Regions from separate parts of the Rhizobium sp. BK591 genome, predicted to be linked through region 1. Evidence: predicted binding sites of a transcription regulator. Region 1 holds the regulator's gene; the other holds the start of a gene.
The links. The regulator LexA, encoded in region 1, represses DNA repair genes until DNA is damaged. The targets are predictions, from matches to a motif close to TGTTCNNNNTGTGTTCNG.
Positions count from the first base shown of each region.

Region 1 (4,676 bases):
TCGGATTTTCCGGTCATTGCACCGCTGCTCTGCCTGTTGGTGCTGACGACCGCGGTTCTGATCGCCAGCCGTATGCGGGCGGCATTGCGGACCGTCCTGCTGGCGCTTGCACTTGTGGCCGGTGGCATGGTCTCGGCGGAGTTCGAAAGCTGGCGGGCTTCGACCGTGATCCTCGACTCCGCCGTGACGACGACGGTGACCGGCCGTGTCGAACGGCGCGAAGGCGATGGTCGCGGCCGGTGGCGCTACATTCTGGCCGTCACCGGCACCGAGGCGCCGCAGGTGAAGCGGCCGCCGGAACGGATAACCGCGATCGCCCGCGGCGCCGACGCGCCTTTCGAGATCGGTGACATCATCACCGGCAGGGCTCGGCTGACACCGCCGTCAGGCCCAGCACTTCCAGAGCTCAACGACTTCTCTTTCGGGGCCTATTTCGATGGCATCGGCGCCAATGGTTTCTTCTACGGCGCGCCGACGAAAGTCGATTTGCAGGCGGGCCCGCAGGCTGCCAGATCGACGGCGGAAGCCCTGCTCGAATGGCTTTACCGGCTGCGCAGCGGCATCGGCGACCGCATCCGATCGATTCTGCCCGGCGACACCGGCGCTTTTGCCGCTGCTCTGGTGACGGACGAACGGCGCGCCATCTCGAATGCGACCACGGAGGCGCTGCGCCAGTCCGGTCTGGCGCATATCATCGCCATCTCCGGCCTCAACATGGCGCTGTCGGCCGGCATCTTCTTCGTCGGCTTCCGGATGCTGCTCAGCCTCTTTCCCGGCGTCGCCCAGGCCTATCCGACGAAGAAGATCGCCGCCGCCGGCGCGCTCATCGCCGTCACGGCCTATTTCCTGATCTCCGGCTTCGCGGTCTCGGCCGAGCGCGCGTTCATCATGATGGCCATCATGCTGATTGCCGTCTTCTTCGACCGGCCGTCGATCAGCCTGCGCAATGTCGCTCTCTCCGCGCTCGTCATCCTCGCCATTTCGCCGTCCGAGGTCCTGGGTCCGAGCTTCCAGATGTCCTTTGCCGCAACCTTGGCGCTCGTGTCGGGCTATCAGCTGTGGAAGGATCGGCGCGTCCGCGAGAATGCCTTCCTGAAGCTGCCGATCGTCAGGCCTTTCGTCGCGGTTGCGGGGTTCTTCGGCGGTGTCTTCCTGACCTCGCTGATCGGCGGTTTCTCCACCGCACTGTTTTCGATCGAGCATTTTCATCGCCTGACCGCCTACGGCCTGCCGGCAAACCTCGCGACGATGCCGATCATCTCCTTCATCATCATGCCGGCCGGGTTGCTGGCGATGCTGCTCATGCCTTTCGGTCTGGACGTTTTGCCTTGGAAGATTGTCGGATTCGGCCTCGATCTGGTGATCGCCGTCGCCAAGACCGTGTCCGGCTGGGGTGGCGACATCGGCATCGGCCGCTTGCCCGCCTGGTATTTCGCGGTCGCCGTGGCAGGCTTCCTGCTGCTGACGCTGCTCCGCACTCGGCTGCGCCATATGGGCACGTCGATCATGTCAGCCGCAACGCTCATCCTGCTGCTTCTGCCGGTTCCCCGGCCGCCGGATCTGGTGATTTCGGAAGATGGCAGTCTCGTCGCGGTCGTCGAGGCGGCGGCAATGGCCTCCAACCGTGAAAACCCGCCGGATTTCATCTTCGACCAATGGCAGCGCGCGCTGGTCCTGCCGGCGCATGACCCGCCGAAGATGCTGGATGGTCCTGCTGTCCCGCCAGCGGGAGAGGACCGCCGCGTCAAGCTCTCCCGCGATCAGCAGAACGAAGCGAGGGCGGCGATGCGGGCGGCTGCAGCCGGCGGTGACGCAAACCGCTTTTCCTGCGTCAAGAAGGCCTGGTGCATATCAAGGCTTGGCAACGGTCATGTGGTCGCCGTCATCGACAATGCCGCCTATCTCGCTCCGGCCTGCGATGCGGCCGATATCGTGGTAACGTCGGTCCGCCTGCGTTTCAACAGCTGCCGCTCAGGCGCGACGCTCTTCACCGGCGAGACGTTGCGCCGGACCGGTTCCGTCGAGCTGCGCTTCGCGGAGGCCGGCATGGAGGTCACAACCGCATTCGATGATCTGTGGCGGCCATGGATCCGCCATCGCGCCTATGACTGGCGCAGCAACAGCTTTGTCGAAACCGGCCAGGGTGTTAGTGATAGCGGCGAATAAGGCCGACGAGTTTGCCCTGCACCTTGACGCGGTCTGGCCCGAAGATCCGGGTCTCGTAAGCCGGGTTGGCCGCTTCCAGCGCGATCGAGGCGCCCTTGCGGCGGAAGCGTTTGAGTGTCGCTTCTTCGTCGTCGACGAGAGCAACGACGATGTCGCCAGGGCTTGCGGTGCTGCCATTGCGGATGATCACGGTGTCGCCGTCGAAAATGCCGGCGTCGATCATCGAATCACCCTTGACCTCCAGCGCGTAGTGTTCACCGGAGCCGAGCATATCGGCCGGAACGACGATGTCGTGGGTGTTGTTCTGGATTGCCGAGATCGGAACGCCGGCGGCGATGCGGCCCATGACCGGCACGGAGACTGAGTTGCCATTGTCGGCGACGGGTTTTGCAGGAGCGGGAGTGGCGACCGACCGGGGCTTGCCCAGGCTGCCCTCAATGACGCTCGGCGAAAAGCCGCGCCGGGGCTGGATGCTGGGGCTATAGGCCTCCGGAAGCTTGATGACCTCGAGTGCGCGGGCCCGGTTCGGTAGGCGGCGAATGAAGCCACGCTCCTCGAGCGCCGTAATCAGCCGGTGAATCCCGGACTTCGAAGCGAGATCCAGGGCGTCCTTCATTTCGTCGAAAGACGGCGGAACGCCGGATTCCTTCATGCGCTCATGAATGAAGAGGAGAAGCTCCTGTTGTTTGCGCGTGAGCATCGACGTTGTGACCTCGTGATTGAAACAAATCCAGAACAGACACTATATGTTCCATATGTGTTCCGCAAGTAGCTAAATTTCCGTAAAACTTGGCGCCAACTCGTTGAGATTTTTATTTTCATTTGCCGGATTGGCCGACAAGTCTTGCCTTGGGCGGCACTGTCGCACATCTCTGCCGTGTCAGGAGAGGGGATATCATGAACGAGCATTCCGCCAAACCACGCCCGCTGGATCATGTCGTGCTGCCGGTCGTCAATATCGATCTGGCGCGCGAGAGGCTCGGCAAGCTGGGCTTTACCGTTGCCGCCGATGCGCGTCATCCCTTCGGAACGGAGAATGCCTGCGTCTTTTTTGCCGATAAGACCTATCTGGAGCCGCTCGGGATTGCGAGCGTTAGGGAAAGTGAAGCATCGGCGCGGCAAGGCAATGTCTTCACCGCCCGCAACCGCGCCTTCCGATTCCGCTGCGGCGAGGAAGGGCTTTCGGCGGTGGCCTTCGGCAGCGAGGATGCCGATATCGATCATCGGAATTTCGTCGGCGACGGAGCGAGCGCCGGCGAGATGCTGGCGTTCAGCCGGCCGATGACGATGCCGGATGGTTCTGAGAGCATTGCCGGCTTCAGGCTGGCCTTTGCCGGCGACCTGCGCGCGCCCGATCTCTTTCTCTTCACCGTCGAGCGCGTCAATCCGCTGCCGGCCGACCGCAGCGCGCTGGAGGCGCATGCCAATGGCGTCACCGGCATTGCCGAGGTGGTGCTTTGCGCGCCCGATGCGGCTGCCTTCGCCGCCTTCGTCAGTCTTGCCAGCGCGCAATCGGCAGTCGAGAAAACCGGTTTCGGCGTCACGATCGCGGCGTCGAATGTGAAAATCAGCCTGATGACGCCGGAGGGTTTGGAGGCCTATTTCGAGGTCGCTGTCCCATCCGCCGACCGCGGCCTGCGCGGCCGGGCGATTCTCTTCGCTGTCGCCGATCTTGCCGTGACAGAAGCGCATTTGGCTGCTAACGGGGTGACATATACGCGCAAGAACAATCGCATTCTGGTGAAGCCCGCGCCCGGGCAGGGCACGCTTTTCGCCTTCGAGGAAACACGATGAGCACAGATACGAATTCCCAAGTCAAGATCGGCGAGGGCCAGGGCCAGGTCACCTTTTCCAACACCGGCCGCCTGTCGCTGATTGCCGGCCCTTGCCAGATGGAGAGCCGCGACCACGCCTTCATGGTGGCCGGCACGCTGAAGGAGCTTTGCGGAAAGCTCGGCATCGGCCTCGTCTACAAGAGCTCCTTCGACAAGGCAAACCGCACTTCGCTTTCGGCCGAACGCGGCATCGGCATTGAAAAGGGCATGGAGATCTTTGCCGACCTCAAGAAGGAATTCGGCTTTCCCGTCCTGACCGACGTTCATACCGCCGAACAATGCGCCGAGGTGGCAAAGACCGTCGATGTCCTGCAGATCCCGGCCTTCCTTTGCCGCCAGACCGATCTTCTCATCGCCGCCGCCAATACCGGCCGCGTCGTCAATGTCAAGAAGGGCCAGTTCCTCGCTCCCTGGGATATGAAAAACGTCCTGAAGAAGCTTAACGCCAGCGGCAATCCGAACGTGCTGCTGTGCGAGCGCGGCGCCTCGTTTGGCTACAACACGCTGGTTTCCGACATGCGTTCGCTGCCGATCATGGCGTCGATGGGTGCTCCCGTTGTTTTCGACGCCACCCATTCCGTGGCGCAGCCGGGCGGGCAGGGCGATTCCTCGGGCGGCCAGCGGGAATTCGTTGAAACGCTGGCGCGCGCAGCGGTGGCGACCGGCATTGCCGGC
Region 1 is NZ_JACIAZ010000003.1:794,239-798,914, forward strand. It holds gene FHX10_RS17240 (ComEC/Rec2 family competence protein) at 1-2,166, shown strand, start outside; gene lexA (transcriptional repressor LexA) at 2,147-2,866, opposite strand; gene FHX10_RS17250 (VOC family protein) at 3,064-3,960, shown strand; gene kdsA (3-deoxy-8-phosphooctulonate synthase) at 3,957-4,676, shown strand, end outside.

Region 2 (4,676 bases), on a different contig from region 1:
AGCCGCTGGATTTTCGCCATATCTTCGCGAAACCGCGCCAGCTCCTCGGCTTTCAGCCGCTCGTCGGGAATACGCAGCAGATAGGAAGGATGCACCGTCACGAAGAGCGTTCGCCTGTCGTCGATCGCAATGGCTTTCCCCCTGACATCCTGCAACCGCTGCTTCGCATCGGTCAGCGCCGCCAGCGCCGTCGCTCCCATGGCAACGATGAGCTTCGGTTTGACCAGCGTCATCTCCAGATCGAGCCACCAGCGGCAATGCTTCACCTCGCCCATATTGGGCTTCTGGTGGATACGACGCTTGCCGCGCGGCTCATATTTGAAATGCTTGACGGCATTGGTGACATAGAGCCGCGAGCGGTCGATGCCCGCTTCTGCGATCACCTGATCCAGCAGCCGGCCGGCCGGACCGACGAAGGGACGCCCTGATATATCCTCCTGGTCGCCTGGCTGCTCGCCGACGAACATCACCTCGGCATCGCGTGGCCCCTCCCGAATACGGTTTGCGTCGCCGTCGCATGCAGCGGACAGCGGGTACAGACGGCAGCGTCCGCGCGCAGCGCTTCCAGCGTGCCCGCCGGCGCTTCGGGCACGACAGGAATATTGCGCGCGGCCTCCTGCAAGCGATCGTGGAAGGGCAGTGACTGCGTCGCCTCCCGTGCGGCCATGGCCCGCACCTTCCTCTCCGCCGAGGCGATCAGCCCGGGGATGAGATCGGCTTCCGGCAGGTTCTTCCAGTATTTTTTCGGCATCTCCGACTGCATCGCCTTCAGCTTCAATCGCGCTGGGTTGAAGATACTGGCGTAATAGGTGCGCCATAGTTCATCGGTGGCATCGGTGAGATTGGGCTTTTCACACGGCGCGTCGTTTAGCATCAGCCGCTCGCCGTCCCAGGCGGCTGACCCTTTGGGCGTGGCGATCAGCCAGTCCATGTCGGTGAAGCGTCGTTGGAAGAAGGGCGCTGTGCGCCTGACGATATGGTGGTCCGGCTCGAACCAGGCGAGGAATTTCCGACGGTCTGCCGATACCGCACCCACTTCCTTGAAGCGGACGAAAGCCGTCATCTTGTGCGCGTCGCGTCGAACGTTTTTCGCCATCAGCCTGGCACGGACAACGTCCTCGTCGGAGGCCACTTCGAGCAGCTGCCGGTCCAGCTGCAGCCGCCAGAGCAACCGGTAAAGCAGGGAAAACCGCACCGGATCGGAATGGCAGAGAACGGTCTCGGCAAGATCGATGAAGGCGGTCGGCACCGTCATCGGCTTGCGTGCCATGATCGGCGCCGGCGGCATGGCGTCGCGCTGAAAAGCGAGATCGGCCTCTTCATCTTTTTCGCGCCAATCGATCTCTTCAGGCGATATGCCGGCGGCAGCAAAGGCCCGCGCGGCATCACGCCATTCGGCAAGATCCCCGCGTCCTGCCAGCACGACCCGGCGCATCACAGCAACGACAATTGTTCAGGTTGCGGCTCGAACATGGCGCGAAGGTCGGGGCGGTCGATCAGACGGCGCGGCGACCAGCCTTCCGCTGAAATAAAGGACTGGACCTTCTTGATCGAAATGCCGAGCCGCTGGAGATCGTCGATCCGCAGGCGGCGAAAACGGCGAGCCCAAACGATCGCTTTGACGGTCTTGGTGCCGAGACCGGGCACGCGCAGCAACCGCTCGCGCTCGGCTTTGTTGATATCGACAGGAAATTCGGCCCTGTTGGCGAGCGCCCAGGCAAGTTTCGGGTCGAGGGTGAGATCGAGCATGCCTCCCGCCTGGTTCGCGGTGATCTCATCGATGCCGAAACCGTAGAATCGGTAGAGCCAGTCGGCCTGATAAAGCCGGTGTTCACGCATCAGCGGCGGCTTGATCAGCGGCAGGTTTTTCGACGAATCCGGGATCGGGCTGAAGGCGGAATAATAGACGCGCTTCAGGCCATAGCTGCTGTAAAGCCGGCCGCTGGTGGCAAGGATCGTCGCGTCGTTGGCGCCATCGGCGCCGACGATCATCTGCGTGCTCTGACCGGCCGGCACAAAACGCTGACGCTTCTTCGTCCGCAGCGTCGGCTCGCCGGCGGCCTCGATCTTCAGCCTCAGATCCCCCATCGATCGCCTTATATTGGCGGGCTTCTTTTCCGGCGCGAAACGGGTAATGCCGCTATCCGTTGGCAACTCGATATTGAGGGACAACCTGTCGGCATGAAGCCCCGCCTCCTCGATCAGATGCGGTGATGCTTCAGGGATCGACTTCAGATGGATATAGCCGCGAAAATTATGCGTCACACGCAGTTCGCGGACGACGCGAACCATCTGTTCCATCGTGTAATCGGACGAACGAATGATGCCGGAAGAAAGAAACAGGCCCTCGATATAATTGCGGCGATAGAATTCCAGTGTCAGCCAGATGACCTCTTCAGGCGTAAAGCGCGCCCGTTCGACATTGCTCGACGAGCGATTGACGCAATAGGCGCAGTCGTAGATGCAGAAATTGGTCAGCAGTATTTTCAGCAGCGAAATGCACCGTCCATCCGGCGCATAGGCATGACAAATGCCGGATCCCTCGGTCGAACCGAGGCCGCCGCTTGCGTGAGAATCACGTTTCACCGTGCCGCTGGAAGCGCAGGAAGCGTCATATTTCGCAGCATCGGAAAGGATGGCCAAGCGTTCTGTTAGCGACTTCTTCATTAGTATGTTCACTATATGTTCTTATATGCAAAGTCAATGGGAGCGACGTCACCTTTGCCCATTTTTCAGGCGCGCCACCGGATGCCGCGGTGGGTTGCGTTTCGTTTATGCGAATTTTCTGGAAATCGGCCTTGGCGATCTGCTATAAGCACTTAACTAGGATTGTGGCACGGTTCCGAAGCTCCCCTTCGGGACCTGTTTTCTTTTGTGTCTGCGGCTGATTGCTCGAAAAGCACGGACGAGCGGATACAAGGAGTGAAGGACAGAAAAATGGTTGAAAAGGTACCGATGACACAGGGTGGTTTCGTCAAGCTGCAGGAAGAGCTGCGCTGGCGTCAGCAGGAGGAGCGCCCCCGAATCATCGAGGCGATCGCCGAAGCCCGTGCTCATGGCGACCTTTCCGAAAACGCCGAATATCACGCCGCCAAGGAAGCCCAGAGCCATAATGAAGGCCGCATCAGCGAACTGGAAGACCTGACGGCGCGTGCCGAGGTCATCGACCTCACGAAGATGTCGGGCGACAAGATCAAGTTCGGCGCCAAGGTGAAGCTCGTCGACGAGGACACCGAGGAAGAAAAGACTTATCAGATCGTTGGCGACCAGGAAGCCGACGTCAAGGCCGGCCGCATCTCCATCTCTTCGCCGATCGCCCGTGCGCTGATCGGCAAGGAAGTCGGCGACTCCATCGAGGTCAATGCGCCGGGCGGCTCCAAGGCCTACGAAATCCTCCAGGTTTCCTGGGGCTGATCGCCCGCCAGCCGCGAGACCTATCCCTTGCCCGATATGCGTGACGTCGAGATCATCGCGCCCAATTTCAAGCGCCGGCTCTCCGGCGTCACGTCGACCATTGTTCAGCTCATTCCCTGCCAGATCCGGCTCGGCATAAAGATCGCAACCCTTGGCCCCGGCCTGCCGGAAGGCCTGCCGAAACTGAGGTGGCGCCAGCTTCTTGGCCTCTGGCGCCCGCCGGCACGCCGGCGCCAGCGTGTCTGGCACGCGCGCCGCAACAACGAGATGGCCGTCGGCATCCTGCTTCGCCATCTCATGCGCATGCCGCTGAAGCTGCTCTTCACCTCGGCTGCCCAACGCCGCCACACCGCCTATACGAAATGGCTGATCCGCCGCATGGACGCCGTCATCGCGACCAGCGACCGTTCCGGCTCGTTCCTCGAGGTGCCGCACACGGTCATCCAGCACGGCGTCGACCTTGCCCTCTTTCATCCGCCGGAAACGGCAGAGGACGGCATCGCCGCCACCGGCCTGCCCGGACGCCATCTTATCGGCTGTTTCGGCCGCGTGCGCCACCAGAAGGGCACCGATCTTTTCGTCAAAGCGATGATCGAACTGCTGCCGCAGAATCCGGAATGGACAGCGATCGTCTCCGGCCGCGTGACGGCGGAGCATGCGGCATTCGGTGACAAGCTCAAGGCCGATGTCGCCGCCGCCGGGCTTAGCGACCGTATCCTCTTTCTCGGCGAAGTGCCCGATATCAAGATCTGGTATCGCCGCCTGACGCTTTACGTCGCGCCCTCCCGCAACGAGGGCTTCGGCCTGACGCCGCTTGAAGCCATGGCTTCGCGCACCGCGGTGGTGGCATCGGATGCGGGCGCCTACGCCGAGCTCATCGTTGAGGGCGAGACGGGTTCGGTCGTTGCCGCCGGCGATGGCGAGGCGCTGACGCGGGCAATCGCGCCCTATATCACCGATCCCGCCTTGGCGATTGCGCATGGCGAAAATGCGCTGCGGCATGTCAGGGCGAATTTCGCGCTGGAGAAGGAAGCAGGCGCGATCGCCGCCGTTTACAACAGCCTGCTCGGCGACAACCGCGGCTGAAGCAGAAAAGAGAAACGGCCCGCTGAAGAACGGGCCGCTGCAGGATTTTCAAGACTGTGAACGTCCTGGCCGATTACTCGGCCGGCTGGAGCCCGGCAGCCGGAGCGTCCTCGCTTGTCTGGCCGTCCAGCGCCGCGGCCAGCTGCGCCGTATCCAACTCATTTTCCCAGCGTGCC
Region 2 is NZ_JACIAZ010000001.1:447,184-451,859, reverse strand. It holds partial or broken gene FHX10_RS02105 (UdgX family uracil-DNA binding protein) at 1-1,435, opposite strand, end outside; gene FHX10_RS02100 (putative DNA modification/repair radical SAM protein) at 1,435-2,667, opposite strand; gene greA (transcription elongation factor GreA) at 2,938-3,414, shown strand; gene FHX10_RS02090 (glycosyltransferase family 4 protein) at 3,442-4,500, shown strand; gene FHX10_RS02085 (dicarboxylate/amino acid:cation symporter) at 4,574-4,676, opposite strand, start outside.
Region 2: a site for LexA is predicted at 2,673-2,690, ahead of FHX10_RS02100 (putative DNA modification/repair radical SAM protein). Genes of this name have one in related genera too.